DNA from 3 places in the Bradyrhizobium sp. CCBAU 25360 genome. Region 3 is predicted to be linked to each of the others. Evidence: predicted binding sites of a transcription regulator. Region 3 holds the regulator's gene; each other region holds the start of a gene.
What was found. The regulator LexA, encoded in region 3, represses DNA repair genes until DNA is damaged. The targets are predictions, from matches to a motif close to TGTTCNNNNTGTGTTCNG.
Positions count from the first base shown of each region.

Region 1: XH81_RS17420 (DNA recombination protein RmuC) is a predicted target of LexA. The motif match lies at 2,037-2,054, and genes of this name have one in related genera.
Region 2: XH81_RS10605 (helicase-related protein) is a predicted target of LexA. The motif match lies at 1,514-1,531, and genes of this name have one in related genera.

Region 1 is NZ_LBJA01000038.1:312,167-315,443, forward strand. It holds gene truA (tRNA pseudouridine(38-40) synthase TruA) at 1-309, opposite strand, end outside; gene fmt (methionyl-tRNA formyltransferase) at 316-1,251, opposite strand; gene def (peptide deformylase) at 1,390-1,914, opposite strand; gene XH81_RS17420 (DNA recombination protein RmuC) at 2,085-3,277, shown strand, end outside.
Region 2 is NZ_LBJA01000033.1:153,493-156,769, reverse strand. It holds gene XH81_RS10605 (helicase-related protein) at 1-1,249, opposite strand, end outside; gene XH81_RS10600 (DUF3108 domain-containing protein) at 1,973-2,782, opposite strand.
Region 3 is NZ_LBJA01000036.1:47,107-50,383, reverse strand. It holds gene XH81_RS13155 (molybdopterin molybdotransferase MoeA) at 1-875, shown strand, start outside; gene lexA (transcriptional repressor LexA) at 1,052-1,753, shown strand; gene XH81_RS13145 (hypothetical protein) at 2,315-2,749, shown strand; gene XH81_RS13140 (GAF domain-containing protein) at 2,966-3,277, shown strand, end outside.

The DNA of each region.
Region 1 (3,277 bases), on a different contig from region 3:
GCGCGCCTCGAACGTGTCAGGCACGATCTCCGCCTCCAGCACCGCGATCGGATGCGGGCGCAGATGCGCGTTGAGCCCGTCGCGAAAACGGCCCGGCGGAAACTGCTTGTCGATATCGACATGCGCGACCTGGCCACGCGCATGCACGCCGGCATCGGTGCGGCCGGCGCCATGCACCCGCAAATCCGCGCCGGTCATCGCCTTCACGGCCGCCTCCAGCGCGCCCTGCACCGAAGGCAGCGTGTCCTGCACCTGCCAGCCGAAAAACGGCGCGCCGTCATACTCGATGGTGAGCTTGTAGCGGGGCATCGCTGATCAGTTGAACCTCGCTCCCGCCTTCAACGGCACGCCGCGCAGGAAATCCGCGGCCTGCATCCGGCCCTTGCCTTCGCGCTGGATCTCGATGATGCGGATGGCGCCCTCACCGCAGGCGATGGTGAGGTTGTCATCGAGCACCTCGCCCGGCGCGCCCGACCCCTTTGCCAATTCACACCGCAGGATCTTGACGCGCGCATTCTCGCTGACGCCGGCAAGCTCGGCCCAGGCGCCGGGGAATGGCGACAGGCCGTGGATGTGACGCAGCACGGCACGCGCCGGCCTGGTCCAGTCGATGCGCGCCTCGGCCTTGTCGATCTTGGCGGCGTAGGTGACACCGTCCTCGCTCTGCTTCTTGAGCTGGAGCCCGCCGCGCCCGAGCGCGGCCATCGCGCGCACCATGAGATCGGCGCCGAGGCGAGAGAGACGATCGTGCAAATCGAGTGCAGTCATGTTGTCCGTGATCGCGAGGCGCTCGGCCATGGCGACGTCGCCGGTATCGAGACCGACATCCATCTTCATCACCATCACGCCGCTCTCGGCATCGCCGTCCATGATCGCACGGTTGATCGGCGCTGCGCCGCGCCAGCGCGGCAGCAGCGAAGCGTGCAGATTGTAGCAGCCGAGTTTTGGCGCATCGAGGATCGCCTGCGGCAGGATCATGCCATAGGCGACGACCACGGCGGCATCGGCGTCGAACGCGCTGAACTCGTCGAGCGCTTCCTGGGTCTTCAGCGTCTTCGGCGTCCGCACGGGAATGCCGAGCTTTCGCGCAGCTTCTTCGACCGGCGTCGGCTGCAATTGCAGGCCGCGCCGCCCGCCGGGCTTCGGCGCGCGGGTGTAGACGGCGACGATCTCGTGGCCATGCGCGACCAGCTCGAGCAGCGTCGGCACGGAGAAATCGGGCGTGCCCATGAAGATCAGGCGGAGGGGCATGTGGCGAGACAATCCTCGGAAACGAGCAACGTACTCGTCATGGCCGGGCTTGTCCCGGCCATCCACGTTCTTCCGGCCTGCGGCGGCACAGAACGTGGATGCCCGGCACAAGGCCGGGCATGACGGCGGAGAACGTGGTTACTCCGCGCGCTTGGCGGCCTTCTCGAACTTCTTCATCACGCGGTCGCGCTTGAGCTTCGACAGATAGTCGACGAACAGCACGCCGTTGAGATGGTCGATCTCGTGCTGGATGCAGGTGGCATAGAGGCCTTCGGCGTCCTCCTCGTGCACCTTGCCGTCGAGATCGGTGAAGCGCACGCGCACCTTCGCAGGGCGCTCGACCTCCTCGTAATATTCGGGGATCGAGAGACAGCCTTCCTCGTAGACCGAGAGCTCCTCGGACGAGGCGATGATCTCGGGGTTGATGAAGACGCGCGGAAGCGGCGTGGTCTCGCCGTTCTCGTCGCGTTTGGCGAGGTCCATGGTGATCAGCCGCAGCGGCTGCGCGACCTGGATCGCGGCGAGGCCAATACCGGGCGCGTCGTACATGGTCTCGAACATGTCGTCGGCAAGCTTGCGAATCTCCGGCGTGACCTTCTCGATCGGCTTGGAGACCAGACGCAGCTGCCTGTCGGGCAGGATGATGATTTCTCTGAGGGCCATGGCCGCGATTTAAGCCGCGCGCCGGACGCGGTCAATCCGGCCGGGAACCCCGTTAACCCCTCGCTAACCATAAAACTTGAGGTTTCGTTAACCATAAAAATTAGGGGGCTATTAACCATAACCGTTCCCTCTTCGTTCGCTAAGGTCGGCGAATCGCGCTAGAAGGGCCCATGAACGAGATCATTTTCATGCTGGCCGACTGGCCGGTGCGCACGATTGATGCCCTGATCGGCTTCGGCGCCCTTGTCCTCACCCTGCTGGTGACGATCGCCGTCGTGATCGCCCGCTCGGGCCGGCGCGGCGCGGAACTCGCGATGGCGCATGCGATCCGGGCCGACGAGCTCGAGGAGCGCCTGAGCGAGGTGCTGCGCGCCCAGAGCGAATCCTCAGGGAGGGTCGACGCCATGACCCAGGCGCTGGCGGGACGCCAGGCCGAGATGGCGCGCGCGGTCAACGAGCGGCTGGATTCGGTCACCCATCGCGTCGGCCAGTCGATGGAACATTCGACGCGCAACACCATGGAGAGCCTGCGCGCGCTGCACGAGCGGCTCGGCATCATCGACAGCGCCCACAAGAACCTTACCGATCTCACCACCCAGGTGACGACCCTGCGCGACGTGCTCGCCAACAAGCAGTCGCGCGGCGCCTTCGGCCAGGCGCGGATGGAGGCGATCGTCCAGGACGGTCTGCCGAAGGGCGCCTACGAGTTCCAGTTCACGCTCTCGACCGGCAAGCGGCCCGACTGCGTCGTGTTCCTGCCAGACCAGCGCCCGCTCTGCATCGACGCGAAGTTTCCGCTGGAGGCGATGACGGCGCTGCACGACGCCCGCACCGACGAGGAGAAGCGCGTTGCCACGCAGCGGCTGCGCGGCGACGTGATGAAGCATGTCAGCGACATCGCGGAAAAATATCTCGTCACCGGCGAGACCCAGGAGATGGCACTGATGTTCGTGCCGTCGGAATCGGTCTATGCGGAAATCCATGACGGTTTCGACGACGTGATCCAGAAGGCCTATCGCGCCCGCGTGGTGCTGGTGTCGCCCTCGCTCTTGATGCTGGCGATCCAGGTCATGCAGCAGATCATGAAGGACGCGCGCATGCGCGATGCCGCCGACCAGATTCAGACTGAAGTGATCAAGCTCGGCGACGATCTGGGTCGTCTCAGGGATCGCGTGGTCAAATTGCAGAAGCATTTTTCCGATGCGAACGAGGACGTCCGCCAGATCCTGATTTCCGCCGACAAGATCGAGAAGCGCGCAGGACGAATCGAGGAGCTCGATTTCAGCAAGGCGGACGCGCCGGCCGAGGGACCGCGGCTGGTCGCGGGCGCGGGCGAGCTGTTTCCGCGGAAGCTCCAGGCGGG
Region 2 (3,277 bases), on a different contig from region 3:
CGAACCAGGCGTCGGGGATGCAGCCCTTCCGCATCAGGAAGCCGTACAACGTGGTCACCAGCTCGGCATGGGCGGCCGGCGACAGTTTCCGGTAATCGGGGACCTGGCAGGCCTCCCACAGCCGCTCCACCGCCGCCTTGCCATGCGCGATATCGCGCACCTCGACGTCGCGGGCGGCATGGTCGAGCACGCGCATGTCCTCGGCGACAGGGGCGCGCGTCAGCGCCTCGTGGCCGGGGGCGAGGTTCAGGGACACCTGGAGCGCGCCGAGCGAGGCGAAATCCAGCCTGGCGTTGCGCCATTGCAGCATCTTCACGGGGTCGAAAGTGTGGTTCTGCAGCGCGTTGACGAGCTCGGGCTCGAACGGTGCGCAGCGGCCGGTGGTGCCGAAAGTGCCGTTGCGCGTGGCGCGGCCGGCGCGCCCCGCGATCTGCGCGAATTCGGACGGCGTCAGCCGGCGGAACTGGTAGCCGTCGAACTTGCGGTCGGAGGCGAACGCGACGTGGTCGACGTCGAGATTGAGGCCCATGCCGACGGCGTCGGTGGCGACGAGATAATCGACATCGCCGTTCTGGAACATCGCCACCTGCGCATTGCGCGTGCGTGGGCTGAGCGAGCCCAGCACCACGGCGGCGCCGCCATGCTGGCGGCGGATCAGCTCGGCGATGGCGTAGACTTCATCGGCCGAGAACGCGACGATCGCGGTGCGGCGCGGCTGGCGCGTGATCTTGCGATCGCCGGCGAATTCCAGCTGCGACAGGCGCGGCCGCGTGATCATGGAGACGCCCGGCAACAGCCGCTCGATGATCGGGCGCATCGTGGCAGCGCCCAGGAGCAGCGTCTCGTCGCGGCCGCGGCGGTTGAGGATGCGATCGGTGAAGACGTGGCCGCGTTCGAGATCGCTGGCGATCTGGACCTCGTCGACGGCGAGGAAGGAGACGTCGAGGTCGCGCGGCATCGCCTCGACGGTCGACACCCAATAGCGCGGGCTCTTCGGCTTGATCTTCTCCTCGCCGGTGACGAGCGCGACCGCCTCGGCTCCGACCCGCGCGGCGATCTTGTTGTAGACCTCGCGCGCGAGCAGGCGCAGCGGCAGCCCGATCATCCCGGAAGGGTGCGCCAGCATCCGCTCGATGGCGAGATGGGTCTTGCCGGTGTTGGTCGGCCCGAGCACCGCAGTGACGCCGGCGCCAGGCACGCGATCGGACGGCGCGCGCTCGGAAGCGAAGGGGGAGGAGGAAAAGGGCATCTGGGGGATTAGGTAGTGGCGATTTGGGCGAATGTCAGTGCTGTTGTGGGCGGGGGCGGGCAGCGCTTGGAAGTCACCTCGCCCCGCTTGCGGGGAGAGGTCGGCGCAAAGCGCCGGGTGAGGGGGACTCTCCGCGAGTCCATCTGTCACCGCATCTGTGGAGACTCCCCCTCACCCCGACCCTCTCCCCGCAAGCGGGGCGAGGGAGAAAAACCTCGCGCAACTGTCTCACTTTGCGACGCTTTTCCCGTTGGTCTTAAGCTTCGGAACGACTCTAGAACGAATCGCGGCCGAATCGCTGACTCCCCCCGGAGTCATGTTCCGTTCACGCAACATGTCGCGGGAGTCTTGTTGGCTGCAACTAGATGGAGTTTCGGGCTGCCGTACAAGTGACGTTTCGATGGCGCAAAGCCTTAAGTTGGGGACGGCGCGGAGTCGAATCAGAATCGGGGAGGAGTCAAATGGATTCCGGGACCGGAGCCGCCGGGACCAATTTTTGCGAAAACAACCCCATGCACAGTAGGCAAGTGATTGATTTTGCAAAACCTTCACGCAGCCAAAAACTCTGCTCGTCATTCCGGGGCGCGCCTCTTGGCGCGAGCCCGGAATCCATCGTGCAGCGGAGACTGTCTCACGATGGATTCCGGGTTCGCGACTGCGTCGCGCCCCGGAATGACGGCCGAGAGAGAGGGTAGAGAGAGAACGCGCTACGGCAGCCGCCGCTTACTGCGTCTTCGCCACCCTTGGCGGCTGGGCCGTGGTGATGAAGCTGGTGGCTTCCAGCATGGCCGGCCCCAGGGGCGTCGGCACTTTCAGCCAGAACGGGACCAGGACGCGGGTGCCGGCGACGGGGGCAAACGCGATCTCGATGTTGCGCTGGGCGGCGAGGTATTTGATCACGGGGCGATCGGGGATGTAGCCGGCGACGGGGACGAAATAGAGCGAACAGACCACGACGGGGCCGTGATAGCCCTTCTCCGCCTTCACATTCTCCATGCGCTTGAAATCGAGCTTCAGATCGTAGCGCATGCGGCCGTCGAACACGGGGGCCGAGTTGTGGCAGGCGTCCGGCGTAACAGGATCGCCATTGCCGGGCACGCGCAAGAGCGAAGCCGTCATGGGGTCCCAGACGCCGCGGCGGTGCGCGTCGGTGACGACGATGCGATCAGGATCGACCGGCGGCTCCGGCAGAATGGCAAAATCCTTCACATTGCCCTTGTCGAGCGTGATGCGGATCTCTTCGGTCTTCTTTGAGGTGGTGGTGGAGGCCTGGTAGCCGGTCGCAACCAGCGCGCCATTGACGATCCGCCCTTGGCTAGCGCCGGTGCCGGACCCGCCCGTGAACGACTTCAGCAGCCCTGAGGTGCCGCCCGCGGCCGCCGCCGAGAACACGTCGTCCTGGATGTCGATGTTCCATGCGCCCTTGCCGACGGGAATGCCGGCCAGCGAGGCCTCATATTGCGCCTCGAGCTTGCCCTGCGCCGCCGCGGGCACCGCGCCCCACGCCACGGCCAGGCCGCAAAGCGCCGCCAGCCAGCCGGCAAAGCGCGGACGGACTGAGCGCTCTTCTGGCGCAAGAGGGGACGTTGTGAGCACGAAACAATCCAATCGGGGCGCGACGGTTGTTACTTAAGCCAAAAACCGCGGCAAACAATGTGTCCGGGCGTCTCGAGCCGGGAACTCCACCGGAGTCTTCGGTCGCGAATACGCCCTTTATGTGATGGTAAGGCGCGACAAACATTGCCGTTTTGGTGATCGGCTTCGCCTCTCCCGCTGCCTTTTCCCCCTCGCCCCGCTTGCGCGGAGAGGGGCGGGGTGAGGGGGGCCCTCCGCGAGGGCGGTGATAGTTGAGGTCATAGGCGGCCCCTCCCCCCGCGGAGACGCCCCCTCACCCGGAATCCGCGCTATTCGCGCGCATTCCGGCCTCTCCCCGCAGGCGGGGAGAGGCGAAAAGACCGCCCAAAACCTTGACTGCCCGCCCCTTCCCCCCTATACGTCCGCCCGCTCCCTGCAAGGACGAAAGAATTA
Region 3 (3,277 bases):
CGATCGCCGAGGGCAAGCACATAACGATCAAGGAAGCCGCGATCGTGGGTCGGCACATCCGCCCCGCCGGCGTTGATTTCCGCGAGGGTGACGTCCTCCTGCGCAAGGGAACCCGTCTGACAGAGCGCGATCTCGCCCTCGCCGCTGGAATGAATCACCCGCAACTCGCCGTCTGCCGTCGTCCGAAGGTCGCGATCCTCGCCACCGGCGATGAACTGGTGATGCCGGGCTCGACGCCCGGGCACGGCCAGATCGTCTATTCCAACGGCTATGCCCTGCACGCGCTCGCCCGCAGCGAGGGCGCCGAGACCATCGACCTCGGTGTTGCCGCGGATACGCTGGAGGCCACCACCGCCGGCATCCGCCGCGCGCGCGAAAGCGGCGCCGACGTCCTGGTCACGACCGGGGGCGCATCGGTCGGCGACCACGATCTGGTCCAGCAGGCGCTGAAGGACGAAGGCATCGCGTTGGCGTTCTGGAAGATCGCGATGCGGCCCGGCAAGCCGATGATGCACGGACGCTTAGGGACGATGGGCGTCATTGGCCTGCCCGGCAATCCCGCGTCGTCCTACGTGTGCGCCTTCCTGTTCATGGTGCCGCTGATTCGCGCGCTGTCGGGCCGTTCGGTGATTCATCACCATCGCGAGCGCGCCGTGCTGGGCCGCGATCTCGGCGCCAATGACCAGCGCGAGGATTATCTGCGCGCGCGCCTGGAGCCGCGCGACGACGGCACGCTCGTCGCCCTTCCCGTCAGCCATCAAGACTCCTCTCTGCTTGCGAATCTTGCTGCAGCACAGGTACTTCTCGTGCGCGCACCGTTTGCGCCAAAGGCCGAGGCCGGCAGCCCCTGCGAAGTGCTGCGGCTCCCCGTCTGAACTGCGCGGCCACACGCATTCCGCGAGTTTCGCTCTGTTCACGGTAAATTAAGCAGTTGCGGAACATGTATCGAACATATAGTGTCCGTTCATGATTTGTTTCGAGGATGTAGCGGCTTATCGCTGAACTCATCGTCTCGGAATCGAACGACATCAACCGGGGGACTTTGGTCGAGATGTTAACGCGCAAACAATACGAGCTTCTGCGGTTCATCAGCGAACGCTTGAAGGAAAGCGGCGTGCCGCCGTCCTTCGACGAGATGAAGGATGCGCTCGACCTGCGCTCGAAGTCAGGCATCCACCGCCTGATCACCGCACTCGAGGAGCGCGGCTTCATCCGCCGGCTGCCCAACCGCGCCCGGGCCATCGAAGTGATCAAGCTGCCGGAGCTCCAAGCTGCCGCCGGCAACCGACGCGGCTTCACGCCAAGTGTCATCGAGGGCAATCTCGGCAAGCTACGCGCGAGCTCCAGCCCGTCCGCGGACGAGGGCGAGCGGCCCGTTGCGGTGCCCGTGATGGGCCGCATCGCGGCCGGCACCCCCATCGAGGCGTTGCAGACCCGCAGCCACACCATCAGCGTGCCGCCGGACATGCTCGGCTCCGGCGAGCATTACGCGCTCGAAGTGCGCGGCGATTCCATGGTCGAGGCCGGCATCCTCGACGGCGACATGGCGCTGATCCAGCGCAACGAGAGCGCCGATACCGGCGACATCGTGGTGGCGCTGATCGACGACGAGGAAGCCACGCTCAAGCGCTTCCGCCGCCGCGGCGCCTCGATCGCGCTGGAGCCCGCCAATGCCGCTTACGAGGTGCGCATCCTACCGCCGAACCGCGTGAAGATTCAGGGCAAGCTGATCGGGCTTTACCGCAAGTACTGATACCGGAGTCTTCAGCGCCTCGCGCGCGCCTTCGGTCGGCATCGCCGATCAGAGATTGGAGCGGATGATGGTCCGCTCCGGCTGGATAGTCTTTCTGGTTCTGCACAGATTGTCCGGCCCCTCCCCCTTTTCGCGACATCCTCGGCAGGCCGCGGGAAGCAACATCGCTTCGCGGCCTTTCGAGTTCGAGGGGGACAGCCCAAATGCGCCGGATCGTTTGAGCGCAGCCGCAGCAACGCTGGTCGCATCATCATGTCGGCTAGGACACGGCCGTGATCCAGAAAATCCGCAACGACCGCAATGCAGCGCGCACGCAACCGAGCTGACGATACTCGGGCTGGCTGGTTTCGCCGGTCGTTGACGCGCGCCTGCCAAATGCACGGAAGCCGACTTTGTTCCTATCGAATTCGGAAAAGATGGAAAAGATAATGTGATCGGGGCTCGCGGATCCCAGCCGCAGATTTGCCTACAACCAAGCAGACCGTCACGTGCTTCCACTCTGGTAGGGGCCTGCGCCTCCAAAGGGGTGCGGGTCGCTATCTCTGCATAGAGGAGCACCCGATGTGTGACTACAGCCTGCATGCCGTCGCGACGCGCCCCGCAGAAGTCGGCGAGACGATCGTCACGACAACATTCCGCGGCACCTCGACGCGCGGCTTCGCCTCCGAAGCCGATCTCTCCGTCGCGGTCTGCCTGCTGCCGGGAACGGAGCTCGCCTTCGCCGATAACGTCCGTTACGACAACCGCTGGATCTGGACGCGCACCGTCAACTCCCGCGTCGGCAAGTTCGGCAAGATCGATCCGCACATTCCCGATCGCCATCATGATGCGATCGAATTCCCGGACGGCAAATCCGTGCTGGTGACGCAGCTCGTCGAGGGCCAGCGCGCAACCGTGCTGCAACTGCCGGTGACCCAGCCGATCGGCGAGCGCGAGCACAAGCCGCAGATCATCGCCGACAGTCGCCCGACGGTCACGCGACTGCCGATCGGCTGACGCCCTCCGGCCCGGCGGGTCCGGGGCCAGGATTGAAATGCCGTCGCCGGCCGATGCCGGCGAGCCCGGTGGGTTTGTGTTTCACGAAATTCGATCGGCGAGCGCCGCCGCACCTCGTCGCCGCACGAAGTTTGGGCCGTCCTGCCTGAATTTTGAACCTCCGCTCCGCAGCCAAATGACCGATGCTGTCGTGGTTTGAGGCGGCGGACACGCTCGATGAAAACCTTTATTCGCGTTGTTGAACTCTGGGTGCCTGACCGGACGCGCATGCGGCTGGAATTCGGCGGCGGCCTTTACGATGAAGGGCTGTCCGCGTTCAAGGCCGTCAGCGAAGAGCTGCACTTCGGATATGACGAGGGGCTTCCAGGCAAGACCTGGGCCTGCGGCCATCCCGTCATCCTCACGAAATTCGCCAACTCGTATTTCAAGCGGACCGATCAGGCCGTCGCCGCCGGCCTCACCTGCGGCGTGGCGGTGCCGGTGTTTGCAGGCGAATTTCTGCAAGCCGTGATGGTGCTGTTCTGCGGC